DNA from 3 places in the Pseudoalteromonas sp. GutCa3 genome. Region 3 is predicted to be linked to each of the others. Evidence: predicted binding sites of a transcription regulator. Region 3 holds the regulator's gene; each other region holds the start of a gene.
What was found. The regulator MetJ, encoded in region 3, represses methionine synthesis genes. The targets are predictions, from matches to a motif close to TAGACGTCTAGACGTCTA.

Region 1: metK (methionine adenosyltransferase) is a predicted target of MetJ. The motif match lies at 4,122-4,139, and genes of this name have one in related genera.
Region 2: metA (homoserine O-acetyltransferase MetA) is a predicted target of MetJ. The motif match lies at 9,034-9,051, and genes of this name have one in related genera.

The regions. Positions count from the first base shown of each region.
Region 1 is NZ_PJBK01000101.1:41,769-52,986, reverse strand. Features, by position in the region: gene CXF64_RS18260 (NRAMP family divalent metal transporter) at 1-443, opposite strand, end outside; gene hpf (ribosome hibernation-promoting factor, HPF/YfiA family) at 912-1,268, opposite strand; gene ppnP (pyrimidine/purine nucleoside phosphorylase) at 1,446-1,760, opposite strand; gene tkt (transketolase) at 1,945-3,936, opposite strand; gene metK (methionine adenosyltransferase) at 4,241-5,392, shown strand; gene CXF64_RS18235 (hypothetical protein) at 5,568-6,116, shown strand; gene CXF64_RS18230 (5-formyltetrahydrofolate cyclo-ligase) at 6,135-6,731, shown strand; gene rpiA (ribose-5-phosphate isomerase RpiA) at 6,785-7,438, shown strand; gene serA (phosphoglycerate dehydrogenase) at 7,448-8,677, shown strand; gene panP (pyridoxal-dependent aspartate 1-decarboxylase PanP) at 8,731-10,356, opposite strand; gene CXF64_RS18210 (bifunctional diguanylate cyclase/phosphodiesterase) at 10,621-11,218, shown strand, end outside.
Region 2 is NZ_PJBK01000101.1:145,682-156,899, forward strand. Features, by position in the region: gene cyoE (heme o synthase) at 1-651, shown strand, start outside; gene CXF64_RS18670 (FMN-binding negative transcriptional regulator) at 713-1,300, opposite strand; gene CXF64_RS18675 (GNAT family N-acetyltransferase) at 1,300-1,875, opposite strand; gene pdxR (MocR-like pyridoxine biosynthesis transcription factor PdxR) at 1,982-3,439, shown strand; gene CXF64_RS18685 (hypothetical protein) at 3,454-4,119, opposite strand; gene CXF64_RS18690 (TlpA family protein disulfide reductase) at 4,205-4,699, opposite strand; gene CXF64_RS18695 (histone deacetylase family protein) at 4,762-5,670, opposite strand; gene CXF64_RS18700 (PilZ domain-containing protein) at 5,724-6,092, opposite strand; gene ettA (energy-dependent translational throttle protein EttA) at 6,249-7,922, opposite strand; gene CXF64_RS18710 (outer membrane beta-barrel protein) at 8,254-8,901, shown strand; gene metA (homoserine O-acetyltransferase MetA) at 9,116-10,063, shown strand; gene CXF64_RS18720 (homocysteine S-methyltransferase family protein) at 10,053-11,126, shown strand; gene metH (methionine synthase) at 11,136-11,218, shown strand, end outside.
Region 3 is NZ_PJBK01000087.1:116-11,333, reverse strand. Features, by position in the region: gene CXF64_RS15890 (type IV pilus secretin PilQ) at 1-203, opposite strand, end outside; gene CXF64_RS15885 (pilus assembly protein PilP) at 190-729, opposite strand; gene CXF64_RS15880 (type 4a pilus biogenesis protein PilO) at 726-1,331, opposite strand; gene CXF64_RS15875 (PilN domain-containing protein) at 1,321-1,893, opposite strand; gene CXF64_RS15870 (pilus assembly protein PilM) at 1,881-2,960, opposite strand; gene CXF64_RS15865 (penicillin-binding protein 1A) at 3,091-5,583, shown strand; gene metL (bifunctional aspartate kinase/homoserine dehydrogenase II) at 5,648-7,993, opposite strand; gene metB (cystathionine gamma-synthase) at 7,999-9,246, opposite strand; gene metJ (met regulon transcriptional regulator MetJ) at 9,536-9,856, shown strand; gene CXF64_RS15845 (malic enzyme-like NAD(P)-binding protein) at 9,940-11,181, opposite strand.

The DNA of each region.
Region 1 (11,218 bases), on a different contig from region 3:
AATGCAATGGCAAGGGCAATCAAAGTAGCGAGCGTAAGCAGCCCCATAATGCCTTTGGCAACGTTATCTAGCGCTTTAAAGTGCCCTAGTAGCAATATAACTAAACATACACCCAGCAGCATCCAACAAAGCAAGGTTACTTCAATAACCATGGGTAAGGCGTAATGCAGTAAGCTTGCGGTAAGCAGTAATACGCCGGCGGTATTAACAACAGCGGCAACAATGTTTAAGCCAATAAAACTGTAAAAGTAAAACGGGCCTTTGCTTTTATAGCCCTCCACTAGGCTATTTTTAGTGGCGAGTGTGTATTCCATACCAAAGCGAAAAAACGGGTACTTTAAAACATTAACAACGAGGATAAGCCAAAATAATTGCCAGCCAAATATTGCCCCAGCTTGCGTAGACGCAACTAAGTGAGAACCGCCAATAGCGGCTGTTGCCATGAGTATTCCAGGTCCAAGCGCACCTAGTCGAGACTTCCATACTGCTTTTGTTGTGTGCATTAATTTCTCAAAATATGTGTGTTGTGTGTTCTTTTTATCAGGGTCTGTTGACCTTTCAGGATTGAAATTTATTCAACCTAGGGGCGATTTAATCGCAGCGCGAGGTTTGTAACCTAGTGGGCTAAGTAAAAATCGAGCAATAAAGAGTTAATCGTCCCTAGGCAGAACCCTTTGGGCAGCGTATGTTGGGCTTTTATGCTGCGTTATCGCCTATTTATGGGGAAGAACCACACTACATAGGCTCTGCCTTGCCTAAAAGCCCAACATACAGCTGTAAATTCAACCTCGAAAGATAAACAGACCCTAACCTTTATAATTAATAAACTGCAAGAACGCATAACTTACCTAAATTACAGGCAATAAAAAAGAGCCATACGGCTCTTTTTTACAATACTTTGTGACTGAGTTTTATTTAAGATCCATCTCTTGGATGATCTCGTGTGCGATTTCAGGTGTAGTGCTAACAGGCTTTTCGTGTAAGTTTGCTTTTATCTGCCCTTTTCGATGTTTTAGTGCTGCATCGAGTTTTTTAGCTGCACTTGCAATGGCGGGGTACATAACTTCGTTTTCCCCTTTTACCGATATACGCGTGCCTTCATAATTAGTGCTAATTTCAGCTTGGATTTTATGATGTTCTTTAGACAAAATAATTTCGAGTGCAATAAGCGATGGGAAATGGCTCTCGATTTTTGAAAATTTTTCGTTGATGTGCTCTCTAATAGAGTCAGTAACTTCAACATGGTGACCAGAAAGATTAATTTTCATAGGGTATCCTTTTATTTGTTACCTCATAAATAGTATTGGGGGCTATTTAGATTAACACAAGGAAAAAAGAGAGATATTTGAGGTTTATTTGCAGTTTTTGGTGATTTAAATCATGCGTTGCGCAAAGTTTATGCAAAGCCCATAGTGCATGGGCTTTCAGACGTCTAGCTGTACTGATTAATCTGTGTACGAACAACAGTAGTCAGCAAAATCAGATACTTTTACTTTAAAGCTTACATTTGCATCAACATTAAACGATTCACCCGCGTTAAATGTTTTCCACTCACTTGCACCTGGTAATAAAATATCCCATTGGCCAGCTAAAAGCTCCATGCACTCTTTTTGGTTTGTATCAAAAACAAACTCACCTGGTTGCATAAAGCCTAACGTTTTCGCTTCGCCATCACCTAAAATAACGGTACGGCTCGACACTTTTCCGTCAAAATATACATTGGCTTTTTTTACTACACTCACGTTATCGAACTTTGGCATTTTTAGCTCCTGCTATTAATTTAAGATTTTTATTTATAAATTTTATCGCACTACCTTGCCTGATAGCTTACTTTCTTGCAAGGAAAGCTGCATTGTTCAAGGTGAAGTTGCTTCATGTAAGGGCATAAAAAAACCCGCAACATGTGCGGGTTTTTCAATTACTTACTTTATTTAATCAAAGCGATTAAAAAAGCTCGTTTGCTTTGCTTACAATGTTTGCCACTGTAAAACCAAAGTGCTCAAACAGCTCGCCTGCAGGTGCTGACTCACCAAAGGTAGTCATACCTACTACTGCGCCGTTTAGGCCTACGTACTTGTACCAGTAGTCAGCAATACCTGCTTCTACTGCTACGCGGCGTGAAACAGATGCCGGTAATACGCTTTCTTTGTATGCTGCGCTTTGATCTTCAAAGGCATCAGTACATGGCATAGATACAACACGTACCTTTTTACCTTGGCTGCGTAGCTCAGTTGCTGAATCTTGTGCTAGTTGCACTTCAGAGCCCGTCGCAATAAAGATAATCTCTGGATTGCCGTCACAGCTAAGGATGTAACCACCCTTTTTAACGTCTGCTAATTGCTGTGCGTCACGTGCTTGTTGCTCAAGACCTTGGCGAGTAAAGATAAGCGATGTAGGGCCGTCTTTACGCTCAATAGCTTGTTGCCATGCAATTGCCGACTCAACTTGGTCACATGGACGCCAGTTGTATAAGTTAGGCGTTAAACGCATGCTTGCAATTTGCTCTACTGGTTGGTGAGTTGGGCCATCTTCACCTAAGCCGATTGAATCGTGCGTGTATACAAAAATGCTTGGTTGCTTCATTAATGCAGCCATACGTACAGCATTTTTTGCATATTCAACAAACATTAAGAACGTAGCACCGTAAGGAATAAAGCCTTTATGAAGGGCAATACCATTCATAATTGCCGACATACCAAACTCACGTACACCGTAGTAAATGTAGTTACCGCTTGCATCATCGCGTGTTAAACCTTTAGAGCCATCCCAAATTGTTAAGTTTGAGCCTGCTAAATCGGCTGAACCACCCATAAATTCTGGTAATAACGGACCAAATGCGTTTAATGCATTTTGCGATGCTTTACGAGACGCTGGGTTTGCAGGGTTTGCTTGTAATTGCTCAATGTACGCTTGTGATTTTGCAGCCCAATCGCCAGGCAGTTCGTTATTAATACGACGTTTGTATTCAGTTGCAAGCTCTGGGTATGCTTTTGCGTATGCTGCAAATTTTTCGTCCCAGCTTGATTCAAGCTGCTTGCCTTTTTCTTTGCCATCCCACTGTGCGTAAATATCATCAGGAATTTCGAACGCATCGCCAGTCCAACCTAGAAATTCGCGAGATGCTTTAATTTCGTCATCACCTAGTGGAGCACCGTGACAATCGTGGCTACCAGATTTATTAGGTGAGCCGTAACCAATAATTGTTTTACAACAAATTAGTGAAGGTTTATCGGTAACGCTTTTTGCCTCTGCAATTGCAGCACTTACAGCATCGCTGTCGTGGCCATCAACACCACTAATTACATGCCAACCGTATGCTTTAAAGCGAGCTGGTGTATCATCTGTAAACCAACCTTCTACTTCGCCATCGATTGAAATGCCGTTGTCATCCCAAAATGCAACAAGTTTACCCAGACCTAATGTGCCTGCAAGTGAACCTGCTTCATGAGAAATACCTTCCATAAGGCAGCCATCGCCCATAAATGCATAGGTAAAGTGATCAACAATATCGTGACCTTCACGGTTAAACTGTGCAGCAAGTGCTTTTTCAGCAATTGCCATACCTACGGCATTTGTGATCCCTTGACCTAATGGACCCGTAGTAGTTTCGATTCCTGGTGCATAGCCATATTCAGGGTGACCTGGTGTTTTAGAATGCATTTGACGGAAGTTTTTAATTTCGTCCAGTGGTAAGTCGTAACCACTTAGGTGCAATAGAGAATAGATAAGCATTGAACCGTGGCCGTTTGAAAGAATAAATCTGTCACGGTCAGCCCACTCTGGATTCGTTGGGTTATGTTTTAGATAATCGCGCCATAATACTTCTGCGATATCAGCCATGCCCATAGGGGCTCCAGGGTGACCAGATTTGGCCTTTTGTACTGCGTCCATTGACAAGACGCGAATAGCATTTGCAAGTTCTTTGCGAGATGGCATGAATTCTCCTACCTTTATGTGTATTTGCGCGGGTATTTATGTGTTTGTTTATGCACCCAAGTAACTTGGGTTCGTTTATACCGACCATTCTTACTTATTGTGGGGGCTGTGTGCAATTAAAAACCCTATAAAAGTGAGGCATTATGAATATTTTTTAAGACCAAAAAGTTATTAGTAATTTTATTTAGACGTCTAGGCGTAAAAACACTATGCAAGGTGTTTTGTTTTCGATAAAATACGCCCCTTAATTTTTTAGCGCTAATACCGACGTTTGTGAAGCGCAATATTTGTGAGCAGAATTACAATGGCAAAACATTTATTTACTTCTGAATCAGTTTCTGAAGGTCATCCGGATAAAATCGCCGATCAAATCTCTGATGCGGTACTTGATGCTATCCTAGAGCAAGACTCTCATGCCCGTGTTGCATGCGAAACTTACGTAAAAACCGGTATGGTTATGGTTGGTGGTGAAATCACTACTAGCGCATGGGTTGATATCGAAGAAATTACACGTAAAACAATTCGTGACATTGGCTACACAAATTCAGACATGGGCTTTGATGCCGATTCATGTGCAATTTTAAACACTATCGGTAAACAGTCTCCAGACATTAACCAAGGTGTTGACCGTACTAGCCCAGAAGAGCAAGGCGCTGGCGACCAAGGCTTAATGTTTGGTTACGCATGTAACGAAACAGAAGTACTAATGCCTGCTCCAATTACTTACTCACACCGTTTAGTACAGCGCCAAGCGCAAGTACGCAAAAGCGGCGAGCTTAACTGGTTACGTCCAGATGCAAAATCTCAAGTTACTTTTGCATACGAAAACGGTAAGCCAGTAGGTATTGATGCTGTTGTACTTTCTACTCAGCACAGCGAAGACATTTCGCAAAAAGATTTAGTAGAAGCTGTGATGGAAACAATCATCACGCCGGTACTTCCTGCAGAACTTATTACAAGTGCAACTAAGTTTTTCATTAACCCAACAGGTCGCTTTGTAATTGGCGGACCAATGGGTGACTGTGGTTTAACTGGTCGTAAAATTATTGTAGATACATACGGTGGTATGGCTCGTCACGGTGGTGGTGCTTTCTCTGGTAAAGATCCATCAAAAGTTGACCGTTCAGCAGCATACGCTGCACGTTACGTTGCTAAAAACATTGTTGCTGCTGGTCTTGCTGACAAGTGTGAGCTACAAGTTTCTTACGCAATTGGTGTTGCAGAGCCTACTTCTATTAGCGTTGAAACGTTTGGTACAAGCAAGCTAGAAGAAAGCCGTTTAATCGAGCTTATTCGTGAACACTTTGACTTACGTCCTTACGGCTTAATTCAAATGCTTGATTTAGAGCGCCCTATCTACCTTCCTACAGCGGCTTACGGCCACTTTGGTCGTGACGAATTCCCTTGGGAACGTACAGATAAAGCAGACGCACTTCGCGCAGCTGCTGGCCTTTAAGCCAAAATTGTTGTAGTAAATTAAAAACGGCCCTTTTAAGGGCCGTTTTTGCATCTAAAACTTATTCGCTATATTGTTTGTAGCGCGTCTACAAAATAACTATTAAATCGACCTCGAATTCTTTTGTACTTTAGGTATATACTCATTTCATTATAAAAGCTTTAGGGACAGTTAAATGGCCGATAACTTTCGCGTTATATTTGCAGGACTTGCCGATAACGTTGACATAAAAACAGCATGTACAAATTTAGCTGCAAAATTAAAAACGTCAGATGAAAAAGTAGCTCTTTTTTTTAAAGGTAAGCCACTGTTTGCACCAAGCGATAAAGACAAAGCGTTAAAACAGGCTAAGTTACTAGCAAGCTTAGGTATTAAAAGTAAGCTGCAAGCTGTTTCAAATGCAATTCAAAATAGCTCCCCCGCAGCTGCAAATAACAACCAACGTGACGAACGTATTTTTGATGCACTCGATTACATCACTAGCAGCTTAATTCGCCTTGAAGAAAAGCTAGACGAGTTAGAGCAACGCCTTCCTGAAGCTCAATTAAAAGCACCAGACGAAAGTATTGACGAATGGCAAGGTGACGATCTAATGCTAGATGATGATTTAGCGCCTCCTAAAAAACGCAGTAACTTACTTTTATATTCATTGATTGCAACTGCCACCATTTTGCTAGTCGTACTGGCTGTTTTTTTAATTTTTCCCGATTTATTCTCTTTTTAAGAATGGTTAATTAATTTAATGAGCAATAAACGCGCAAAAATAAGAGCGAAAATTCGTAACACCCGTAAAAACTTGTCAAATAATCAGCAAATAATTGCTGCGCAATCGCTAAAAATGAATTTTATTCAACATTTAAAAAGCGAAAAAACAACGAATTCAAAGCATATTGCCATTTACTTGAGTAACGATGGGGAACTAGACACTTCATTGTTAATTAAAGAATTATGGAGTTTAAACCATACCGTTTACCTACCTATAATACACCCATTCAATGGCGCTAATTTACTATTTCAGCGCTATGAGAAAAACTCACCCATGAGAGCAAATCGCTATGGTATCTTGGAGCCTAAGCTGAACTGCTCTCAAATATGCCCATTACCAGTGCTTGATTACCTCCTTATGCCATTAGTTGCATTTGATAAACAAGGTAATCGCCTAGGAATGGGAGGTGGGTTTTACGACCGGACATTGGCACGTTTACACGAACAAAATTGGCAAAAACCACAACTAATTGGCCTTGCACATGAATGCCAAAAAGTTGAGGCTCTACCAATCGAGTCGTGGGATGTACCACTTAAAACCATTATCACCCCAGATAAAACATACTGTTGGTAACAATTAAATTTGATTACTAACCGCATATTTCTGACATACATGAGCACAAAGCAATGACACAAGATGAATTAAAAAAAGCAGCTGCTTGGGCAGCACTCGAGTTTGTAAAAGAAAACACTATTGTAGGTGTGGGTACAGGCTCTACTGTTAATCACTTTATTGATGCCCTTGGTTCAGTAAAGGACACTATTGTAGGCGCTGTATCAAGCTCAGAAGCCTCAACCGAGCGCCTACAAGCGTTAGGTATTGAAGTATTTGAGCTTAATAACGTTGCTGCTTTAGATGTATACGTTGACGGCGCTGACGAAATAAACGATCAAAACGAAATGATTAAAGGTGGCGGTGCAGCCCTCACTCGCGAAAAAATAGTAGCCGCTGTAGCTAAACAATTTGTGTGCATTGTAGATGACACCAAATTAGTAAAAACATTAGGCGACTTCCCGCTTCCGGTAGAAGTTATTCCAATGGCTCGCAGCTACGTTGCACGAGAATTATTAAAGCTTGGTGGTGACCCTGTTTATCGCCAAGGCGTAGTTACCGATAACGGTAACGTTATATTAGATGTATTTAACTTAAAAATTACCAATGCTAAACAACTTGAAGCACAAATAAATTCAATTGTTGGCGTAGTTACCAACGGCCTATTTGCAATGCGTGGTGCTGATAAAGTGATTATCGGTACTAAAAATGGGCCACAAATTAAATAGGATGAGGTTATGAGTAAGGTATCGTTAGCAAAAGACAAAATTAAAATTCTCTTGCTTGAAGGTGTTCACCAAAGCGCTGTTGAAACGCTAAAACGTAACGGTTACAGCAATATCGACTACGTTAAAACATCCTTACCTGAGGACGAATTAAAAGAGCGCATTAAAGATGTTCACTTTGTAGGACTTCGTTCTCGTACTCATATTAACCAAGCCGTATTAGACTCAGCTGACAAGCTAGTTGCTGTTGGGTGTTTTTGTATTGGTACAAACCAAGTTGATTTAGATGCAGCACGCGAACGCGGTATTGCTGTATTTAACGCACCATTTTCTAATACTCGTTCAGTTGCTGAACTTGTACTTGGTGAAATCCTACTTTTATTACGCGGTATTCCAGAGCGTAATGCAGCGGCTCATCGTGGTGGCTGGTTAAAAACAGCAAATGGTTCGTTTGAAGCACGTGGTAAAACATTAGGTATTATTGGCTATGGTCACATTGGTACTCAGCTAGGTATTATGGCTGAAAATATCGGTATGAACGTTGAATATTACGATATCGAAGATAAGTTATCACTGGGTAATGCAAAGCAAGTTCACAACCTAACTCAGCTATTACAACGCTCTGATATTATTAGTTTACACGTACCAGAAACACCGCAAACTAAAAATCTTATTGGTAGTGCAGAACTTGCTGTTATGAAGCAGGGATCTATTTTGATCAATGCTTCACGCGGAACTGTTGTTGATATTGATGCACTTGCAGAAGCACTAACAGAGAAAAAACTAAGTGGTGCAGCAATCGATGTGTTCCCTACTGAGCCAAAATCTAACGATGAAGAATTTGTATCGCCACTGCGCCAATTCGACAATGTTATTTTAACGCCGCACATTGGTGGTTCTACACAAGAAGCACAAGAAAACATTGGTATTGAAGTAGCGGGTAAATTGGCTAAATATTCAGATAATGGCTCAACTATTACTGCCGTTAACTTCCCTGAAGTATCGCTGCCTGAGCTTGCTAATCGTAGCCGTTTATTACACGTGCACCACAACCGCCCTGGTGTACTAACGCAAATTAACCAAGCGTTTGCACAGCACGGTATTAACATTGCTGCGCAATACCTACAAACAGACGCATCTATTGGTTATGTAGTTATTGATGTAGATACAGATCAATCTGAAGTAGCACTTAAAGAACTAAGCGCTGTTGAGGGTACAATTAGAGCACGTATTTTGCATTAATAAGTACTTTTGATATTAAGAAGGGTCCTTATGGACCCTTTTTTGTATTTAGATTACATATACTTTCTTAAGTATTTTTTGAATACCGGATCTGTTGCAGCCAACTCTTTTTGCTCAGCCAATATCTCTTTTAAAATAGCGCCTGATGTAAGCGGGTTTGCAAGTACCACTCTAAATACAACTGTAGGTTGATTGTCGTATTTAGAAGGCGTTAAACGAGTACGTGATACAAATGAGCGACCAGACTCTCGCTGACGTTTTTGCATACTGGCAGTAAAACGATTCAGAGAGGCAAAAATATCTAACCGAGTTGCAGCATCTGCATCGGCTATTGCTTGTTTAATTTGCTTAGGTACATAACGATACGTTAATAAGCACAATTCAGGTTCTGAAATAAGCTCAAAGTCTTCATCAGCTTTAATTAAATCAGCAAAGTAATGTGCTTTTTTGATGCTTCGATCAATCAGCATTTCATAACCTTTACGACCAATAACACGTAAGCAAGCATGTACTAACATTGCCATACCAGGTCGGCTGCCTTCAAGCGTGTGGCTACCTAAGTCTTTTGAACCTTTACGTAATATGTACTCAGCGTGATGCTCTATTGCATCAGTTGCAGCGGGATCTTTAAATAAAACTAAGCCCGCTCCCATTGGTACATACATTTGTTTATGTGCATCGATGGTAATTGAATCTGCTCGCTCAATCCCTTTTAGTAAAGGGCGATGCGTGTTCGATAAAAGGGTTGCTCCTCCCCATGCAGCATCTACATGAAAATGGCAGTTAATGTCTTGTGCTAAGTCGGCCATTTCATCAAGTGGATCAATATTACCGGTTTCGGTTGTACCCGCTACCCCAATAATCGCCATTACTTTAATGCCTTGCGATTCAAGCTCACGTGCTTTTTCGCGCATAGCTCCTACATCAACTTTATTATTTTCGCAGGTTTTAATACCAATTAAGTTATCGCGGCCAATACCGAGTAAATCAACCGATTTACCTAACGAGTAATGTCCGCGTTCTGATATTAATACTGCTAAACCTTTATAGCCGTAATGCAGCATACCGGCAATTAGGCCTTGTGCGCCGATACCTCTAAAATCGCCATCGGGTTTTAATAAGCGGTTTCGCGCAATCCAAAGCGCAGTAATATTAGCAACCGTTCCACCAGAGCAAAATGCACCTAATGAGGTTTTAGCACTGTGCATCCATTTAGAATAAAATGAATCTTCTTGCCCATAAGCTAAATGATGCATCATTCCAAGCACTTGACGTTCAAGAGGCGTAAACGCTTTAGACGTTTCTATTTTTACTAGATTTTGATTTAGCCCTACCATCAATTTTGACAGAGGTAATAAAAAATGCGGCAAGGCAGAGGTCATGTGACCAATAAAGCTAGGCGCAGCTGTATGCACAGAATGCGCAACAAGTTGCTCCATTATGTCTTGGGCATAAGCAGATACAAACGTTGGATCCTCTGGGATCACTGCCGACTGAAAATCTTTCTCGATTTCATGTAATGGTTTTTCAATTGCCGCTATATTTTCGTTTAGAAAACCTGCTAAATTACTCGAAATTTCAAGCTCGATTTTGCTTAAAGTTGAGTCTGGCGCTTCAGGTACAGTAAATATACGCTTAAGGCTTTCTTTAGAGGCGACGGCACAACGCTTTTGATCCATCTCAATACCTAGTGTGTGTAGCTAAAACACGCGCTTACCCATCAAAAACGCCTACTTATTAGGACATTTAGAGCAATCGTGTTTCTTTAAAAATTGCGCTAACTTTACTGCAATATAACTAAAATGTCTCGTTTAAACCTATAAAAGCAATCAAAGCGATGACAAAAAAATGATAATTTAATTAAAACTCTACCAAACCTAATTATTTATTGGGCATTTACTTATTTTGGGTATAATAAATTTGATAACAAAAAAGGGACACATATGCCAGAAGGAAGAGTCAAAGTTAGTTGGATAGTGGCAGGCTTTAGCTTATTTTTAATAAGCTTGCTTACCTATGTTTACTACACTTACCAAACCACGCGTGCTGAAATAATGCAGTCGGTTGATAATCGCTTACTTAATGCCGCCACCAGCGTTAAACATATTCTAGGTGAAAATTACTTAAGTGCGGTTAATCAAGGCGACAACATAAGTTTTTCTTACTATCAAAATAAGAGTAAACAGCTCTCTGAGTTTGCTCAAGCACTTGATATTGCTTATGTGTATTCAATGATTTTAAAAGACGGAAAGGTTCTTTTTAGCTCATCAAGCTACACGCAAGACGATCAGAATAATGGCAAAGTAACTCAATTTTTAGATCTCTACCCTGAAGCTACCGATGCAAATATAAGTGCTTTTTACTCAACCGAGCCTGTATTTGAAATATCGAGCGATCAGTGGGGCCACTTTAAAACTATTTTTATTCCTTACGTTGACCCTATTAACGGCAATACCTATTTAACGGGTGCCGATATAACTATTTACAATTTAAACGAGAAACTTAAAGAAAGCGTATCAAAAGCAGCTGCCATGGCGAGCT
Region 2 (11,218 bases), on a different contig from region 3:
GAAATGTCGGCCTTTGCTGCACTTAGCCACGGTATTTTATTGGGCGTTATTGGCTTTGGTTTACTTATCGCCTATACCACTCAAGCCGCGGTATTTTTTGCAGCCTTTGGCTACGTAATTTATGTAGGGGTTTATAGCCTCTACATGAAACGTAACTCAGTATATGGCACTTTTGTAGGTAGTCTTTCTGGCGCTGTACCGCCAGTAGTAGGTTACTGCGCCGTAACAGGGCAGTTCGATATGGGCGCATTAATACTGCTAGTTATGTTTAGCTTGTGGCAAATGCCGCACTCTTATGCTATCGCTATTTTTCGCTTTAAAGATTACCAAGCTGCAGGTATTCCTGTATTACCCGTGGCGCAAGGTATTGATAAAGCAAAGCGCCATATCGTACTTTACATCGCTGTATACGCATTAGTTGTGATGTTACTGCCAATTACTGGCTACACAGGTGCTGCTTTTATGGCTGTTGCTTGTATTACCAGCTTTTGGTGGTTGCTAATGGCGCTACGTGGTTATCGTCGTAATATTGATATGAGCAGTTGGGCACGTAAAGTGTTCGCATTTTCAATTATTAATATTACAGCGTTAAGTATTGCTATGGCTGTTGATTATCATAGCGTTGCTCCACAGCTATTAACGCTTACCTAATTTAAAATTTTTTAACTATTCCAAAGTTAATCCAAAGGCTCGAAAGAGCCTTTTTTTATGCCTAAAATAGCTGTGCAATAGAGCGCTTATTGGCAAGTTCTAGGCTTTGTTTTATACGTGCTCTTACCTCTGGTGATTTATTTTGGCTTAGCTTAAAGTTTCCACTCCAATGAGTGGGAGTAAATTCTATAAAGCTTAATTGTTGATACATTGCTTGGCGACTGCTTTTGGGCACGTCAGTAACATCCCACATTGGCTTAAAGGGTTGCTCAAAATAGGTTGTTAATTGCCTCATTATTTTTTCTTTCTCAATGTCGCTCTTAATAATCACTACCTTTGCGGTTACTTGTACAGATGAGTAAAGCCAGCTCGGCAGTGTTTTATTATTGCTATACGAGGGAGATAGATAACAGTTATCGCCACTAAATAGTAATTTTACTGACTGTTTATTACATTGCGCTAGCGGGTTATGTTTTGCTACGTGAGCAATAAATACATTACGTGAGTGCTCATATAATACAGGGACTTGGCATATATTATTCAAGTCACTTTGCGAGCAGGGCATTAAAATACTCGCTAGAGGGAATTGCTCAACTAAAGCCTGCAAACGTTCAATATTATGTTCTTGAAAATGTATTGGTGGGTACATTAAAGCTTCTCCTTTAACTGTAATTTAATACTCTGCCAATGCTCGTCAATAATGCTAAATTTTGCAGTGCTTCTGTAACTTCCATCACTTAGCAATCTATCTTTATGGGCTATACCTTCAAATCGGGCGCCTAGTCGAGTAATTGCATTTCGAGATTTTTGATTTTGTTCGTGAGTATTAAATGTTATTCGCACTAAATTCAACGCGTCAAAAGCATAGCTAAGCAGTAAATATTTAGTGTGAGTATTAATATAAGTTTGCTGCCAGTGATGGCTTATAAATGTATGACCAATTTCAGCACTTAAGTTATGTGCATCTAATCTAAATAGTCGTGTAGTGCCTACAACCTCTTTGCTGGCTATGTCTATTATGGCAAATACAATTTGTTCTTTTTTATTAAATTGTGCACTTGTAGTAAACCATTTCTTTAACAGTTCGGGCGTTTTTGTATAGTTGCTTAATACCCATTCCCATATTCTTGGATGTTGCCCAGCTTTATATAAGCCGTTTAAATGCTCATAATTTAATGGCTCTAATATAACCTTATTTGTTTTATGTATCTGTTGAGTAAACATGTTGCCTCTAAGCTTTGCTATTTACGAGCAACAAATGTACGCTAATTTGGTTTGGTAAAAACAACCAGAATTGGCTTTTTAGCTATACCAGTTATAAAGGGATAACATGCAACCGCTTAATATTGAATTTAATAACTCAAACAAAGCTAAGTACTTACAAGTTGCAGATGCTCTGCGCTATTCAATTGTAAAAGGGAATATTGCACCTGGTACAAAACTCAGTTCTGCTCGAGTTATGGCGCAAACGTATCAGTTAAATCGCCATACAATAATGAACGCATTGCAGTTATTAGTAGCCGAAGGATGGCTAGAATCCCATGAACGCTCTGGGTATAGCGTCACTCAAACACTACCAATTCAAAGCAGTGCTAACTGTGAGCACACGCCAGTTTTAACACCAAAACCTTATAAATTTGCTACAGAGTTAGCCGTGCCTATTCCGGCAATGAATTTAAAAGACTACGTATATAATTTCGCAGGTGGACTTCCTGATTTAAATAGCTTTCCCTATAAAGAATTTAAACGCTCTATGAGCCATGTATTTAATCATTTAGATACCAGTAAACTTCATTATGGTGATATAGGTGGAGTGAGTGAGCTAAAAGCTCAGATAAGTGATTACTTACATAAAACTAGAAATTTAAAAGCATCAGACTTACTTGTATGTAATGGCTCACAAGAAGCTTTATTTTTAATTTCAAAGGCATTTATAAGTAAAGATGACTTCGTAGCCGTTGAAACTTTAGGTTACCCGCCAGCACGTAAAGCGTTTGCTGCTTGTGGCGCGCAATTAATAGATATAAAACAAGATGAATATGGTTTATGTGTTGATGATTTAAAAGCGCAACTTAAACGATATCCAATAAAAATGCTGTACTTAACCCCGCTACATCAATACCCAACTACCGTTACGCTTTCGCCTACAAGGCGCATGCAAATTTATCAATTATGTTATGAGTATGGCGTAATGATTGTAGAGGATGATTACGATCACGAGTTTCATTATCGCTGTCAGCCATTACAGCCTATGGCTGGGGACGATCCCGCTGGGATTATTATTTACTTATCTACATTTTCTAAAATCATGTTCTCAGGCGCTAGAATTGGCTACATTTGTGCAGCTCCTGAAGTATTAGTACAGTTAACCGCATGGAAGCAGTTAATGAATCATAAAAATGATGTGGTTATGCAGCTAGCCGTTGCGCACTTTATGCAAGAAGGTGGATTTGAGCGCCACTTAAAACGAATGACTAAACACTATAAACAACGTTATGAAGCAATGGACAACACGTTGGCGCTGCTGCAATCACAGGGTTTACCAATAGAGTATAAAAAGCCAGATGGCGGCATGGCAATGTGGGTTAACTTAAATAAAAATACGAGCAATATAAAACAAGCAATGCAAAGTAAAAGCGTATATTTACAAGCAGAATCTGAGTTTTACTTTGCTGATTCAGTGAGAAGTTTAATGCCTAAGCAATATAGTTATGTTCGCTTAGGCTTTGCAGGACAATCAGTTGAGGCAATGAAGCAAGGGCTCAAACTAATCACTGAATATAAGTAACTAGATACCATTAACTATTTCTTATAATTATCAGCATTGTAATAAAGTGGTTTAAGCGTGCCGCAATTAATAAACTTATAGGTAAGCTCATTTTCAGCTGGGACACGTTTTGAGGTACGAAGCTTTTGCATACACGCATTAACTAAATCGACAAAAATAAGATGGTTATAGCTCGGCGCTTTTTGAATTTTATGAATATAAATACGCTCAGTACCGCTTAGTGTAATCATGTCGTAGTCTTGCCATTGCGATGATTCACTTAAATCTTTTAGTTCTCTGGCATACAGTTGCTTACTCAAGACCAGTTCTTTTTTTGAATAAATTAAACTGCCACCTTGTTGATAATCACCCTCGTAAATATCGGCAATAATCGTAATTTCTTCACCACGCATTAAATGCTGAATATTAAACGCTTGTGGCTTTACGGTGATTAACTCGGCATTTCTAACAAAGCCTAAAAATGGAACATCGGGGTTTCCTATTTTATAAACAACTTGCACATCATTGGGTAAATTATAGGTGGGTAAATTCATTGCAATAATAGACGAGCCTTGATTAACCAAAGCCATAGGGTGCTCAGCATTGTAAGCGGGGTCTACCGGTGGAAGTTCTGCTTTTTCTTCTTCAGCTGCGGCAAAGCCACTTAAAGTGATTAGTAATAAAGTAAGTAGTAAGCGCATTATAATCTCAATTAATTTATGAGCTTAAATTGTAGTATAAAGTTTATATTACTTATATTTTTAAACTAAATTTAGACCTATATTATTACTCAGATATGGAGTGCAACAATGTTCGTGCCTTTAAATGTAGGTTTGCGTCCTCTGGGTTTGACGTATTAGTCAGCCAAATTACATTGCCTTCTTTATTTACAAACAATGTAGTAGGTGTGCCTCGTATACCTAATTGCTGTGCTATTGCATCGGCTTTTACGGCTGTTTTAAAAGTATAACCTCTATCGCTAAGCGCTTTAGCGGGAGTAGCATCGTCATCTTCTTTAAAGCTCACGGCAATAACTTTTAAGCCCATATCATCAATTTTTTGAAGTGCTGGCTGCAGCTTTTTACAGTACGGACACCACGTTGCCCAAAAGTGTAAAACGTAAGGTTGACCTAATAAATCTTGAGTATTGAGTGCAGACCCATCAGCCATTTGTAAATTTAATGTAGGTAGCTTAGGGTATGTTTCTTGCGTACTTTCTTCTTGCGAATGGCTTGTAAAGCTTATAAAAATTAGTGCGATGGCAATAAATAGTTGCTTCATAATATGTTCGTTCTTATTTTACATATTAAATAAGAACGAGAATTTAACATTTTTATTTCAAACTAAAAGCGAGCGGCTTGCTCAACAACAATAGCATGGCGTTTAGCGAGGCGAAGATGGTCTTTATCATAGCCACCACCTATTACTGTAGCAACGGGTGTGTTGTGTTCAAGGCAGCGTTTTAGCACTAAATGGTCGCGCTTAACTATGCCATCCCAGCTTATATCTAATTTACCCAAGCCATCGCCTTGCCAAATATCAACGCCAGCATCGTAAAGTACCAAGCTTGGGTTTAGCTCTTTAAGTAAATAACTCAAGGTGTCGTCAACTACGGCAAGGTATTCGTCGTCTTTCATATTATCGGCTAAGCCAATATCTAAATCGCTAGCGGACTTTCTAAAGGGGAAGTTTTTTTCACAATGGATAGAACAAGTATAAGCGTATGCTTGATGCTCTAACATTGCGGCTGTGCCATCACCTTGGTGCACGTCTAAATCAAAAATAAGTACGTTAGTTACTTCACCCGATTCAATTAAAGTTTGCGTGGTAAAGGCTAAATCATTAACCATGCAGTAGCCTGAGCCAAAATCAGTATGCGCATGGTGTGTACCACCGGCTAAGTGGCACGCTATACCATGTTTAAGTGCTAAACGAGCTGTTTGCAAAGTACCTTGAGGAGCTGTAAAGGTACGTGCCATAAGCTCTTTTGACCAAGGTAGGCCAATGCGACGCATTGCTTTTTCATCTAAGCGGTTATTCCACAAATCGTGTATGTAATTTTCGCAGTGTATTAGCTCAAGTGGCTCTGGCGTGCCTAATATTGGCTCAACCAGGTTATCGCCAATCAAACCAAGCTCTGCAACATGCTGATATAAATGTGCAAACTTACTCATTGCAAAACGATGCTTTGGATCGAAATTAAACGAGTAGTTAGGGTGATACACCAAAGGTAAATGTGGATTTAAAGTCATGTTTGCACAAGTTAAAAAGTTTGCACTATGGTAATCAACTAATCCAAATGAGTCTATTCTTGCGTGTCGTGAATCAACATAGCGAGTTCGCGATGTAATAGTTCGTCATCAGCTAAGTTTAGCTCTATTAAACGCTTTAAATAAGTAATGCTGTCTATATCAATATGGTGGCATTTTAAACCAATATGATCCGCTTCTATATGGCACACCACAACCTCCATTTTTATTTCTATTTCGCTTTGAGGCAGCGAAAAACGCAGAACAGCTTGGCTATTTTGGTTGCCAATAAAAGCATCACATTTAGTGATTAATGCGCCATGCAAAGATACATCAAGTAATTTACATGGGTATTGGTGATCATTAAAAATCACTTGTGCATCGGTTGAAAATAAAACACGAGAAAACTGACGACGATTTTGCATAACCTAATTTAGCCTTACTGTTTTTATAATAAATTAAGCATAGCGGGTAATTCTCTACATGCTAGCAGGATATGCTCCTGTAATGCTGGTGGCATAAAAAAGCCCCGCATAAATGCAGGGCTTAGTATTACTGTAATAAATTAGCTACAGTAAATATTAACCAATTTTTTTGTACTTAATACGTTTAGGTTCAGTTGCTGCTGCACCTAGTGTCTTTTTAAGCCACTCTTCGTATTCAGTATAGTTACCATCAAAGAAGTTAATTTGACCTTCGTCGCGGTAATCTAAAATGTGCGTAGCAATACGGTCAAGGAACCAACGGTCATGCGAGATACACATTACACAACCAGGAAACTCTAAAATAGCGTTCTCTAGTGCACGTAGTGTTTCAACGTCCAAGTCATTGGTTGGCTCATCGAGTAGTAACACATTGCCGCCAGCTTTTAATAACTTAGCAAGGTGTAAACGGTTACGCTCACCACCTGATAGGTCTTTAACAAACTTTTGCTGATCGTTACCTTTAAAGTTAAAGCGACTTACATACGCACGGCTTTGGAACTCAAAGTTACCAATTTTTAGTACGTCTTGGCCGTCTGATATTTCTTGGAAAACAGTTTTGCTTTCGTCCATACCGTCGCGGAACTGATCAACAGTAGCAAGGTGTACGCTTTCGCCAACGGTAATGCTACCGCTGTCTTGCTTTTGCTCACCACTGATCATTTTAAACAGCGTTGATTTACCCGCGCCATTAGCACCAATAATGCCCACAATGGCACCTTTTGGCATACTAAAGCTTAAATCGTCAATTAAAACGCGATCGCCAAAACTCTTACGAAGATTTGTTACTTCAAGTACTTGGTCGCCTAAACGCGGGCCAGGTGGAATAAACATCTCGTTAGTTTCGTTACGTTTTTGGTAATCAGACTGCTGCATTTCAGTAAACTGAGCCATACGTGCTTTTGACTTAGCTTGACGACCTTTAGGATTTGAACGAACCCATTCAAGTTCTTGTGCAATTGATTTTTGACGTGCTTTTTCAGATTTTTGTTCTTGCTGTAAGCGCGCATCTTTTTGTTCAAGCCAAGAAGAGTAGTTACCTTCCCATGGAATACCTTCACCACGGTCAAGCTCCAATATCCAACCCGCTACATTATCAAGGAAGTAACGGTCATGCGTTACCGCCACAACAGTGCCTTCGTAATCGTGTAAGAAGCGCTCTAACCATGCAACCGACTCAGCATCCAAGTGGTTAGTTGGTTCATCGAGAATAAGCATGTCTGGTTTTTCAAGCAATAATCGACATATAGCAACACGACGACGCTCACCACCTGAAAGGTGCTCAATTTTAGCATCCCACTCTGGCAGGCGAAGTGCATCAGCTGCGCGTTCTAAAACGTTGTCGATGTTATGACCATCGTGCGCCTGAATAACAGCTTCAAGCTCGCCTTGTTCTTTTGCAAGTGCATCAAAGTCAGCGTCTTCCATGGCGTATTCGTTATACACTTCGTCAAGACGTTTAAGTGCGTGTTTAACTTCGCCAACAGCTTCTTCAACAATTTCACGAACTGTTTTACTTTCGTCTAAAACAGGCTCTTGCGGTAAATAACCAATTTTTGTACCAGGCTGAGGATGTGCATCACCTTCAAAATCTTGGTCAACACCGGCCATAATACGTAGTAACGTAGATTTACCAGAACCGTTTAAACCAAGCACACCAATTTTAGCGCCAGGGAAAAAGTGTAACGAAATATCTTTTAAGATAGTGCGCTTAGGTGGCACAACCTTAGATACTCGACTCATCGAGAATATAAATTTATCAGGTAAAACCATGGAGGAAAGCCTTCAAATAATAATAAAAATTTCAATGTTGTATTGTAGTTGTTGAGGGGTTAAACAGTCAACGAATGCTGTATAGAACAATACGCTTACCTAAGCGGTACTTTGTTTTGATTGCTCGTTTAAACACTACTATTACAGGATTTCTATTGTGTAAAATTCTGTAATCTATTGTTTTATATTGTTCAAATACATTCCATTTTTAACAAAAGTGGTACAGTATATTTACAAGCTGCAAAGTATAAGCAAATTATATAGGCAGGCCACACTTAGTTTGTTGTTAGACATCATATTATTAATATTACAAAGGTTTAAAGGAATGAACATGAAAATAGTTACAAAATTAGGGGCATTACTTTTAGGTTTATACTCATTTTCGAGCGAAGCAGACATACTCCACGTAAATGGTTATTACCAAGGAGTAGGGATAGGGTCTACGCAAATTGATGTATACGAGAGTGATAGCATACAGTTTACAACGCTTTACGGCCGGTTTGGGTATCAGTTTTCGCGATACTTTGCATTAGAAGGGCGTATAGGTTTTGGGTTAAATGATGAGTCAACTCCTCTAAACGGAATTGTTTACACTCAGAACCCACAGGACGGTTCGCTTAGCTCAGAATTCATTAAGAGCGAAATCGATTCAAGCCTTGATTTGCAAACAAGTATATTTGTAAAAGCTAATTATCCAATTTCATCTCGAGCTGATGTGTTTTTATTTGGTGGCTATGGTAGAAATAAATTAAGTTACAATGAAGGCGACTTAAAAAACCTGGCAGAATCAATAACTGGTACAGATACAAACTCTACGCTAATAACGGAGCAAAACTACGACGAAGGCGGCGTAACGTACGGAACTGGCGTTGACTTTAGGCTAACTCAACGCTGGCAATTAAGTGCAGAATATCAATATTTTGATGCAGACCAAGGCGATATTTACGCACTTAATTTATCTGTGATTTACCGTTTTTAACTGCATATGCGCTACTCGTTTTTAGTAGCGCTACTTCAAAATATTAAAACAGGTTATTTTATAATAAAGACGTTTTTCCTCATACATACCACCTCGGTAAATCCTAATTTAATAGAATGAATAAATTTCATTTAGACATCTATACATCTAGAGGTTGATATTTTTTACTTTCAGTTCATAATTAACCTTCGGTTTTTATGAGCAGGAGTAAAGTATGCCAATTACAGTAAAAGACGAGTTGCCGGCCATTGCACGTTTACGTCAAGAAAACGTATTTGTAATGCCAAAAACACGTGCAAAAACGCAAGAAATACGCCCAATGCGTTTGGCTATTTTAAACTTAATGCCTAATAAAGTAGAAACCGAAGTTCAGTTTATTCGCTTGCTTGCCAACTCGCCTTTGCAAGTGAACGTAGAGCTACTGCGCCTCGACACTCACCGCAGTAGTAGCAACTCAGAAGAGCACCTTGATACCTTTTATCGTTATTTTTCAGAAGTAAAAGACAACAATTACGATGCGCTAATAGTAACTGGTGCGCCACTCGCCCATTTAGAATACGACGATGTAGCGTATTGGGATGAGCTAAAGGTCATTATTGATTGGGCCGAGCAGCACGTTACCTCTACGTTATTTTCGTGTTGGGCAGCACATGCAGCGCTATATCATCGCTACAATTTAAAGCGCGATTTAAAAGACGAAAAACTGTGTGGCGTATTTACCCACCAATGTTATTTTGATCACGGTGCACTGACTCGCGGATTCGACGACACCTTTTTAGTACCGCACTCACGTTATGGCCACATTGATATAAATAAAATAAACGCCTGCGATGAGCTAGTAGTACTGGCAGGTTCTGAGCGAGTAGGGGCTTACTTACTTAAAAACAAATCGGGTAGCCAAGTGTTTATAACCGGTCACCCTGAGTACGACGCCGACTCGCTAAAAGCAGAATACGAGCGCGATTGTAAAAAAAGTCCTAATGCACCAAAACCCGAAAATTACTTCCCAGATGATGATGCAACCAAACAACCTTCAAAAACGTGGCAAAGCCATGCTTTTTTACTTTTTTCGAACTGGTTAAATTACTACGTGTACCAAACCACACCGTATGATATTAATTTAGTTAGCCAAGATGTGAGGACTAACAACTATGCCGAATAACGCGCCTACAAATAATAAACACGCCGAAATAAGTGCAGCATTAAAAGAACGCATTTTAATTTTAGATGGTGCTATGGGCACCATGATCCAAGATCATAAGCTAGAAGAAGAAGACTATCGCGGCGAGCGTTTTAAAGACTGGCATGTATTAATTAAAGGCAATAACGATTTATTAAGCCTAACCAAGCCCGACTTAATCACTGATATTCATAGTGGTTTTTTATCAGCGGGCGCCGATATTATCGAAACCAACACGTTTAACTCGACCACTATTTCGATGGAAGATTACGATATGGCGAGCCTAAGCCGCGAAATAAACGTAGAGTCAGCTAAATTAGCACGCGCAATTTGCGATGAATTTACGGCTAAAACGCCAGAAAAACCGCGCTATGTAGCCGGTGTTTTAGGGCCGACATCTAAAACGTGCTCAATTTCGCCAGACGTAAACGATCCGGGTTATCGAAATGTCACCTTTGATAAGTTGGTTACTGCGTATGTGGAGTCTACCCTTGCATTAATGGAAGGCGGCGCCGATTTAATATTAATCGAAACTATATTCGACACCCTTAATGCAAAAGCCGCCTCGTTTGGCGTAGAAGAAGCTTTTGAGCAAGCAGGGCGCACATTGCCAGTTATGATTTCGGGGACTATTACCGACGCCTCAGGGCGTACGCTTTCGGGGCAAACAACCGAAGCATTTTATAATTCTATTCGCCATATTAAGCCTATATCAATCGGCCTAAACTGTGCGCTTGGCCCTGATTTACTGCGTCAATACGTGGAAGAGCTATCACGCGTGTGCGAAACATTTACATCGGTACACCCTAATGCGGGCTTGCCTAATGAGTTTGGTGAATATGACTTAGAAGCGCCTGAAATGGCAACCGAGATTATTGACTGGGGTAAATCGGGCTTTATTAATATAGTAGGCGGGTGCTGCGGTACAACACCTGCACATATTCGCGCGTTTGCAAAAGGGCTTGAAGGCGTTAAGCCTCGCCAATTGCCAGAGCTTGAAGTACGCATGCGTTTATCGGGCCTTGAAGCCTGTAACTTAAATTAAGGAGCCAGCATGACACAGCAAATAGCAGTATTTACCAATGTTGGTGAGCGTACCAATGTAACTGGTTCGGCTATGTTTAAACGCCTAATCAT
Region 3 (11,218 bases):
AACTCTTCATCAAAAACAAGCTGTAACTCAGTTTCGCCTTTAAGTAATGGATTATAACGAACATCATAAAGTAACGGCCCTGCAACGGCTGAATTTACAGTGACTAAAGCAACAGCAGCCAGTAATGTTCGTGAAATACGATGAAGCCAAAGTACATCCTTATGCATGCTATTTTTACCTTTTTTATTATTAATTTGCGCCATCTGTTGCCGCCTCTAACATTTCTAATTTAGTCAAGCGCTCTTTCCAACAGCCAGACCCATCAGGGATTAATTCCACTAACTCTATATAGTCGTTACTTACTGTTTTTACTTTGCCATCATAACTACCAAGGTAATTCCCTACCGTTACACGATGCAAAGTAGCGTCAGCTGCTGTTATTAATGCCCATATTTGTCCACTAGAACCAATTGTGCCTTTCATTGCTAAGTTATCTAGCGGGTATTTTTCTAACGGTTCGCGGCGACGCTCTTGATCTGGGTGCAAACAGTTTTTTACTTGCGTTAATTTATTTTGGATTATCTCAGGCTGAGGCGCTACAAACGGGCTACGTAGCTGACCAGCACTGTACTCAAATATTTCAAACTTTGTCAGCTCAGGAATTGATTCAACCTTTGGTGTTGTGCTTGCTTTTACTTGATCAATAAATTCTTTTTGCTCAGACGTATCATCATTACAACCACTCAAAACAAACACCATTACTACAGGTACTACGCGAAGGAGCTTCATTTTTTAACCCCTTCTTCATAACGATATGTTTTTGCAACAACACTAAATGTTAACTGTTTATCGCCCGATGATAAAATAGAAAAGTCATGTAAGCTTACAATTCGTGGTAACTGAGCTACTTTACCCACAAACTCACCAAATTCATGGTAGGTCCCTATCACTTCTATTTTAATCGGTAATTCAGTATAAAATTCTTTCTCGACTTCTGGTAACCAACCTATTTTTAAAAAAGTCAGACCACTTGTTGTGCCAACATACGACAAATCATCAAGTAAACCAGGGGTTTCGTTAGAGGTAGGTAAACGTTTTAATAATTGTGAAAACTTATCTTCCATTTCAATCATTTGTTGACGGTAGATCTCAAGCTTACTCGCGACTGCGTATTTAGTGCGATAAGTTGTGCGTAACTCGACCTCTTTCGCAACTGCACTGTGGTAACTATCAATTTCATCAGAAACTAATAGGCTATAACTAAAAAACAATACAAGTCCGGCAACAAACGTACAGCAAATTGCTTTAACTGCAATAGGCCAATCGCCAATGTTATCGAGCTCTATTTCATTCCAATCAATTTCACTCAGTGCTTTAAAATCAAGGCTCATCGCTAACCTCACCAATTTTATCAAATGGTTTTACATAAAATTCCATATTAAAATCACTAAGTAAACGCGAAGATTGATCGCCTGCAACAATGCCTTGCATTGAAGGATTCTCTAGTAAATATGAGCTTTGTACTTGGCGCAGCATTGTTGATAAACGGTTATTAGATTCACTGCGTCCCAATACATGTATTTGGCTACCTCTGCGCTCGAGTTTTGTTAAATAAACCCCACCCGGCACTATTTTGGCAACTTCATCCATTATTTGCGTACCCAAATTACGGCTGCTTTGTAATTCTTCAATGAGCCTCATACGCTGTTGTAAGTTTTCTTTTCTTTTATCTAAACTTCTAATTTCACTTATTTTTTTATCTAGCATGCTAATTTCTGAACTTAAATAGTTATTCTTTAAGTTTTGACCGTCTTTTAATGCACTATAAAAAGAGCTTAATAAGTACATACTCGCAAAACAAAGTATAACGACACCAATAAGTATAGTTACAAATTTCTTTTTCGATTCTTCGCGCTGCGATTCACGCCAAGGAAGTAGATTTATATGTGGCATGTTGAAAAGCTCCTTAATGCCAACCCTGTCGCAATTGCAAACTGCGTTTTGTGACGCTGCATTACATTACGATCTACTTTTGGAGAAATTTCCATATTTTCAAAAGGCTCAGCAACGACAGAGTGAATACCTAGTTCTTCAATGAGTAATCGGTCAATACCTTTAATCATCGATGTACCACCCGTTAATACAATATAGTCGATTTGCTCTTTGCCACTGGTTGTTAAAAACATTTGCACCGCGCGTCGCACTTGTTGAAGTAACGAAGTTTGAAAAGGGGCTAATACTTCAAAGGTGTAGTTTGGCGGTAAATCGCCTGATGTTTTACCAATTTCAGCTTCATCAAATCCTTTATTATAATAAGCAACGATACTATTTGTATATTGGTCGCCACCAAAAACTTGGTCACGTGTATAAATTGTTTCCCCTGCTTGAACAACGCTCACGAGCATTAAAACCGCACCAATATCAACCACAGCCACACATTTATTAAATGCGTCGCTGGGTAATTGTTGGTAATACACATCCATTGCACGACTTAATGCATAGCTTTCTACATCAACTATTTTAGCTTCTAAATTTGCAGCTTCTAAAGCGCCAACACGCGCTTCTACACTCTCAGTACGAGCAGCTGAAAGCAAAACATTCATTTTACTAGGATCGGCCTCATTCGTCGAAAGCTTCTCAAAGTCGAGGCTCACTTCATCAAGAGGATATGGAATTAAACTATCAGCTTCAATTTCAATTTGCGACTCAAGTTCAGCATCAGTTAACGATACATCCATGAAGATCACTTTTGTAATGACTGTTTGGCCAGAAACAGCCACTGCTGCAGATTTTAACGACTTTGGTAATTTTTTTCTTAATTTTGTAATTACGTTACCAATCGCTTCAATATCTTGAATTGTTCGCTCACTCATTGCGCCTTTTGGCATCGGCTCAATTGCAAGTGCTTCGAGTCGAAATCCAGTTTCAATTTCACGTAAAAGCACAGCCTTAATAGAGTGCGATCCAATATCAATTCCTACCATCATTTGGGACGGTTTTTGAAATAGTTGACTTAGCATGTTTCAACTTGGCCTTTGTTTTAATAATAAACAAGTTATAATTTTTATATGAAAAAATATTATTCATTTTTTAATCAATATATACTAGCAGTCAAAACTCGCAATTGGGAGTCCATTTAGGGAAATATAAGTGATTTTATTAAAACGAACTTTACAATTTTTTATCATTTGTGTGTTAATTGGTCTGATTACTTTGATCAGTCTTTATTACTACGTTAAACCTGATATCCCCAGTGTGCAAGTTTTAAAAGACGTGCAATTACAAACTCCTATGCAAGTATTCACTAAAGATGGGCTTTTAATCAATCAATTTGGTGAAAAACGTCGTATTCCAGTGACTATTGATGAAATTCCTCAAACACTCATTAATGCATTTTTAGCGACAGAAGATAATCGATTTTACGATCATATAGGCATAGACCCTATTGGTATAGTACGTTCGGCTGTTGTTCTTATATCTACTGGCGAGAAAAAACAAGGTGCAAGTACTATTACTATGCAGCTTGCTCGTAATTTCTTTTTAACACGCGAAAAAGCATATATCCGTAAAGTTAAAGAAATATTTATAGCGCTTCATATTGAAGGAGTGTTAACAAAAGACGAAATCTTAGAGCTTTATCTTAATAAAATAGAATTAGGTAATCGTGCTTTCGGTATTGGTGCAGCAGCGCAAGTTTATTACGGTAAAGAGCTAAAAGATTTAACACTTGCACAAATGGCGATGATTGCAGGTTTACCTAAAGCACCTTCAGCTTTAAACCCAATTCGTAACCCAACGCGTGCAAAAGCACGCCGAAATGTAGTTTTAGGCCGTTTACTGACCGAAGACTATATAACACAAGAGCAATATAACGAAGCAACTAGCCAACCTATTACAGCTTATTTTCACGGTGCAGAAATAAACTTATACGCACCGTATATCTCTGAAATGGTGCGCGCTGAAATGGTTTCGCGCTATGGGGTAGATAAAGCCTACAACTCAGGTTTTAAAATTTTTACCTCAGTAGAGTCAAAGGTTCAAAAAGCAGCGCAAAACGCACTTGTAAATAACTTACACAGTTACGATATGCGTCATGGTTTTAGAGGTCCAACTGATGTTTTATGGAATCCTGAAACACAACCAGCTTTAACTGAGCAACAAATACTCAATAAATTACAGAGCGTAAATGAGTTAGGCACTTTAAAAGTTGCAGCAGTACTCAGTGTTAATAATAAAACAGCTACAGTACTACTTAAAAACGGTGAGCAAACAACTCTCAGTTGGGATAGTTTAAAATGGGCGCGTAAGTATATTACTCGCTACCGCCAAAGCTTTGCTCCAAAAGCAGCTACTGATATTTTAACGCCAGGTATGCAAATATGGGTACGTCAAAACGAAGATAACAGCTACTTATTAAGCCAAATACCAGAAGCATCAAGCGCTATTGTATCCCTCGATCCACAAGACGGTAGAATAAAAGCTATTGTAGGGGGTTACAGCTTTGAGCAAAGTCAATACAACCGAGCGATACAAGCTAAGCGTCAAGTGGGTTCTAATATAAAACCTTTTATATATTCAGCAGCACTTGAAAAAGGTTACACGCTTGCGTCTATATTAAATGATGCACCTATAAACCAGTGGGATAAGAGCCAAGGCGTAGCATGGCGCCCTAAAAACAGCCCTGCTGTTTACAATGGTCCTATTCGAATTCGCCGTGCTTTAGCACAGTCTAAAAACGTTATTTCAGTGCGCTTACTACGTGGTGTTGGATTGCAACGTACAGCTGATCACTTACTAAAATTTGGTTTTAAAGACGCTGACATTAATCGTAGTGAATCATTAGCACTGGGTAGTGCTTCTATTACCCCGCTTGAACTTGCAAGAGGCATGAGCACATTTGCCAACGGTGGTCACTTAATTGAACCTTACTTTATCTCAGAAATTCAAGATGCTTACGGCAATGTATTGTTTAAAGCAAACCCTGCTCTTGCCTGTGACGAAGAGCCTTTGCCAACACACAATGCACTCTCAATGCATAATAGTGATGATGAAATGGAGCAAACGAAAAAATGTGCGCCGAGAATTATTTCTAAGCAAAATGCATTTTTAATTGCTGATGCTATGAATAGTGCAATTTGGGGGGGTGGTAGCTGGGCTCATAAAACAGGTTGGAGTGGAACCGGTTGGCGAGCACAAGCGCTAGATCGTCGCGATATTTCAGGTAAAACAGGCACAACTAATGACTCAGTAGATACCTGGTTTAGCGGTTTTAATAGTAATGTGATGACCTCAGTTTGGGTTGGCTTTGATAATCCGGGCAACGCTCTTGGTCGCTCTACATATAATAACAACCTAGATAGCAGCCAAATATCAGGTGCGGAATCTGGCGCTAAAACCGCGCAGCCAGCGTGGGTTGAATTTATGAAAGCGGCACTTGAAGGCAAGCCTGAAGCCCCAATTGAGCCGCCTGAGGGACTCGTTTCTATTCGTATTGATTTAGCTACAGGCTTACTTAGCCATAAAAATGACTACACAAGTCGATTTGAATATTTTGAAAAAGGCACCGCACCTACAAAGTATGTGCTATCTCAGCCTAACGATATATTTGAAGAAGACACTAAAACAGAAGAAGAGCTATTTTAGTAATATGTATGTAATACAAAAACGGCAGCTTATTTAAGCTGCCGTTTTTGTTTAAACCAAATGTTTATTTTAAGTTTTGAACAAGCCAATATAAATCAGAGTGCACACCCGCAGCGGTCACTTCCCTACCCGCTCCTGGCCCCTGAATCACTAATGCGTTATCGCTATACCATTTGCTATTAATTACAAAAATATTATCGCCTGGTGTAAGGTTTGCTAACGCATCGCCATTAGGCACATACGCTATTCCCACTTTAGCAATTACTTCACCTTGTGTGATTTCTAACAAGCCCGTATATCTAAGTACTGAATTTTTAGACTTTGCTGTCACTGCATGCTCTTCGATGAACGCGTCTAGCTGTGCTTTTTTATTTAAAAAGTCATCCCAACTTCCCAGCGCAAGTTCATCTGGCATCAATGCCGATAAACTAATATCGTCAAGTTCAAGCTCAACACCTAGCTCTCGAGCTAAAATAAGTAGCTTACGCTGCATATCTCGCCCAGATAAATCTTCGCGAGGGTCTGGCTCTGTGAATCCCATTTTTTGAGCTTCCAGTACCAACTCAGAAAATGGCCTTGTTCCATCATATTTACTACATAACCACGAAAGCGTGCCTGAGAAAACACCTTCTATACGTGTTATTTTATCGCCACTATTTTGCAAATCAGCCAAAGCAAAGTTAATAGGTAAGCCAGCGCCTACACTGGTGTTATATCGCCAATGTAAATTACGTTCTGTAATATTACTACGAAGTGCTTTATACCAAGTAGTAGGTGCTGTTCCAGCGTATTTATTAGCACTAATTAAATGACAGTTTCTATCTACAAAGTCTGGATATAACAAGCTAAATTGTTCACTTGCGGTAATATCAATTACAATTTTATGCTCGTAATCGAGCTCATTTATAGCATTCAGTAAATCTGCAGATTGATAGCTATTTGCCTCATGCTGCCATTGAGTTTTCCATTGCTGTGTATTAATACCACTTGCATTAAACAGCATTTTTTTAGAGCGAATTAGACCGACTAATTTAATACCAAAGTCATCCGATAAACGCTCAAATTGTGCCGATAACTGTTTAATAAAAACGTCGCCAACGTTACCAAGCCCCGCAACTATAATTGCGATTTCTTGGCCTTTATTAATTAGCTTATCGTGTAAGGCACTTTGTATATCACTATCTATAAATTGATCGGTAAGCAATAAAGCATAGCCAGTATCTTGATGGACAAAACGAGGTTTTATGCTGTGGAGTTTTAATAAATCTAATGCTTGTAAGCTTAATGTATTAACGTCTTGCTCAGGCGCTACAATTGCACAACCGTTTAAATTTGACTCGCTAATATTTGCCCTACCCGCAAAATAATTAATAACCAGATAAGTTTGTGCTGCAGGTACTACTAAATACACTTCACCATTATGGTTAAAGTGATGAAGGCTATGCTGAATAAGCTGACTAACACTTGCAACCTCACCTTCACTTAATCCTTCAACCATTAATAGGTCAACATTTTGCAACGTGGTTATAAAGCGCTTTTTCTTCGCTGAACCTTCTTTGACTATATCTGTTGGACTTGCTTGTACGTCAAAACTACTGCGAACAGCTAGCTTAATATCTGTGTTTTTAAGTGGCGATAGTGTTTTTGCATGTAATACAGGGTTACCCAAACGAGCTAATAAATTAGCTTGCCCGCGACAAATTTTGCCGTATTTAATCGCTTTTTTTACCTTTCGAGGATCAGTGCTATACACTCCCTGTGTATCAGTCCAAATACATACTTGCTTAGCATTGCAATAATTTGCAAGTAGTGTTGCACTGTAGTCACTCCCATTTCGGCCAAGCGTTACTGTCTCGCCTTTGATATCTGCGGCAATAAACCCAGTAACAACATTTATTTTATTAGGCAAAATTAACTGCCCACATTGCTGCGCATTTTGCGCATGCATTAATTCGCCATCATTTAAGGTAAAAAGAGTACGTGCATCTTCAGCGCATGCCTCAATATTTAGCTGCTGTAAATAAGTAGCGAGTAAACGTGCTGACCACAGTTCGCCATGTGCAAGTAATGCAGCCTCTTTTAGCTGCTCAGCTTGAGCAAGTTCTGCAATATAGCTAAGCTCGGTATTTAGTGTTTTAAGTGCACTTCGTTTTAAATCAGCTTCTAATAACTGCTCTATTAAATCACTTTGATGGTTATTTAACTGCAGTAAAATATCAGCTACTGCTTGAGTATCTTGTTTTTGATAGCTTTGCCAAAGTAATACTAGCGTATCGGTTGTCTTACCCGCAGCCGATACCACCACACAATCACCCGGTTGAGTATGTGTAATTATTATTTTTGCTACGCTTTGGTATCGCTCACTTGAGCTTAAACTCGATCCACCAAATTTATGTATACAGTTAACCATATTAATCACCAAAGCGCCGGACGAGCTGCACTTAATTTAACGTTACCACCAGAAGTGCCTGCTCCTTTGCCTACACGGCCAACATTTTTATTTTGCCCTGGTTTTACAAGTTCAAACACTCGTTCAAAATCAGCGACTAAATCGTGTATATCTTCAATACCTACCGAAATACGAATAAGCGTATCGCCCACACCCGCCTCTAAACGTGCTGTTGCCTCCATACCTGCGTGCGTCATAGTTGCAGGGTGACAAATTAAGCTCTCTACGCCACCTAGTGACTCAGCTAAACTAAACGTTTTAAGGCTAGTTAAAAATGCTGCAGCGTCATTTATATCGCCTTTAATATCAAAACTAACCATGCCACCAAAACCAAGTTGCTGTGCTTTAGCCAGCTCATGTTGAGGATGTGACTCAAGACCTGGGTAGTAAACTTGGCTTACATATTCAGAGCTTTCAAGGTACTTAGCTATTGCCAGTGCATTTTCTTGATGCTGCCTTAGGCGCACATTTAAAGTACGTAAACCACGAAGCGTTAAATAGCTATCAAAAGGCGCACCCGTAATACCAATGTTATTAGCCCACCAAGCAAGCTCATCGCCTAACTCTTGTGTTGCGGCAATAACAGCGCCGCCTACTACATCTGAGTGTCCGTTAATGTATTTAGTGGTTGAATGCACCACAATATCTACACCAAAATTAATAGGATTTTGTAAAGCAGGCGACAAAAACGTGTTATCTGCAGCCACCAATGCACCGCATTGCTTTGCAACATCGGTAACCGCTTTAATATCTGTTAAACGAAGTACTGGGTTACTTGGGGTTTCTATCCAAATAAGCTTAGGTTTAATTACTAAAATTTGTTGAAGACTTTCTTCTTTTGTTAAATCTAATATTTCGAGCTTTAGTAGTCCGCGTTTTTGTAAAGATGTAAATAAACGATAGCTGCCACCATAACAATCATGTGGAATTACTAACGTATCGTCACTATTAAGTAGCTGAGTAGCTAAATGCACGGCAGCCATGCCTGTAGCTGTAATTATGCCACGAGCGCCACCTTCAAGCTTAGCAAGCGTCTCAGCTAAAATATCACGATTAGGATTACCGCTACGACCATAATCATACTCACGCTTAGTATCAAAGTCGGCAAACGAATAAGTAGTCGATAAATAAATTGGCGGTACCACCGCACCATGATGTTTATCAGCATCAACGCCGTTACGTACAGCAATGGTCGCTTTGTTTTTTTCGCTCATATTCGTCACCTGATTAATTTGGATGTTTAGACGTCTAAAAGAGTAAGTTATCCGTTTTGATAAGTCAAAGCATTTTAAAGCTCTAGATGGCTAAAAGTAGAAGAGGCCTCTGCGAATAACACATTTTAGCTCACAAAAGTGTGCTTATCTTTACACCTACAATAGGCTTATTAAGATAGATCGGTATCTATTATTTGACTATCTTTTTTAAATCGATAGAATTTCACGCATATTTACACGCTTTTTATACCGTGTGAGAAATTAATAATCTGAGGCAACGATACATCTTATGGCTAAATGGAATGGTGAGTATATTCACCCATACGCAGAACACGGTAAAAAATCAGAGCAAGTTAAAAAGATCACCGTTTCGATCCCGCTAAATGTATTAAAGGTATTAACTGACGAACGTACACGTCGTCAAATCAATAACCTTCGCCATGCTACAAATAGTGAATTGCTATGTGAGGCATTTTTGCATGCTTTTACTGGCCAACCTTTACCAAATGACGATGACTTACGTAAAGATAACGCCGAAAAAGTGCCAGAAGAAGTTAAAAAAATAATGCAAGAAATGGGTCTAGAAGTACCCGTTTTAAACGAAGAATAAATATTACAAAGATAAAAAAAACCTCAGTAATTACTGAGGTTTTTTTATGTCTAAATTTTATTGCATAGCTCTACTATATAGATTTACTGCATATAGTTTTCAGGTAGCTCAATTTGTGCAACACCTGACTCAATAGCAGCAAGTGCAACAGCTCTTGCTATACGCGGCAGTAAACGTGGATCCATTGGTTTTGGAATAATATACTGCGCACCAAATTCTAGTTTATCTACACCAGCGGCTTTTAAAACTTCTGCAGGTACTGGCTCTTTGGCAATACTTCGAATAGCATCTACTGCAGCAATTTTCATTTCATCGTTAATAGCACTTGCACGTACATCAAGTGCACCACGGAAAATAAACGGGAAACATAAAACATTATTAACTTGGTTAGGGTAATCAGAGCGCCCTGTTGCCATGATTAAATCATTGCGTGCGCCGTGCGCAAGTGCAGGATCAATCTCAGGATCTGGGTTTGAACATGCAAACACAACTGGTTTTGCAGCCATTAGCTTTAAATCTTCAGCCGCTAATAAGTTAGGGCCAGAAACACCCACAAATACATCCGCATCTGCAATTACATCTTGCAATGTACGCTTATCGGTATTGTTAGCAAAAAGCTGTTTATATTCATTTAAGTCATCGCGGCGGGTATGAATAACACCTTTGCGGTCAAGCATATAAATGTGTTCACGCAGTGCACCACACTTAATTAACAGCTCCATACACGCAACAGCGGCAGCGCCTGCACCTAAACATACAATAATTGCATCTTCAATTGACTTACCTTGTACTTCTAGCGCATTTAACATACCAGCAGCCGTTACAATGGCAGTACCGTGTTGATCATCATGAAAAACAGGAATACTACAACGCTCTATTAATGCTTTTTCTATTTCAAAACACTCTGGTGCTTTAATATCTTCAAGGTTAATACCACCGAATGTGTCGGCAATATTGGCAACCGTATTAATAAAGTCTTCTGTTGTTTTGTGCTTAACTTCAATATCGATAGAATCAAGCCCTGCAAAACGTTTAAACAATAACGCTTTACCTTCCATTACGGGCTTAGACGCTAAAGGACCTAAATTACCAAGGCCTAGAATTGCAGTACCATTAGTAATAACCGCAACCATGTTACCTTTACCAGTATATTTATAAGCATTTGCAGGATCTGCAGCTATTTCACGTACAGGTTCGGCAACACCTGGGCTATACGCAAGTGCAAGATCATGAGCCGTTTCAGCTGGTTTTGTAAGCTCAATGCTAATTTTACCTGGTACGGGATGTGAGTGGTAATGTAGTGCTTGTTCACGAAAGTCAGACATAACGCGATGGTATCCTGCAATTTAAGTTAAAGTGAGA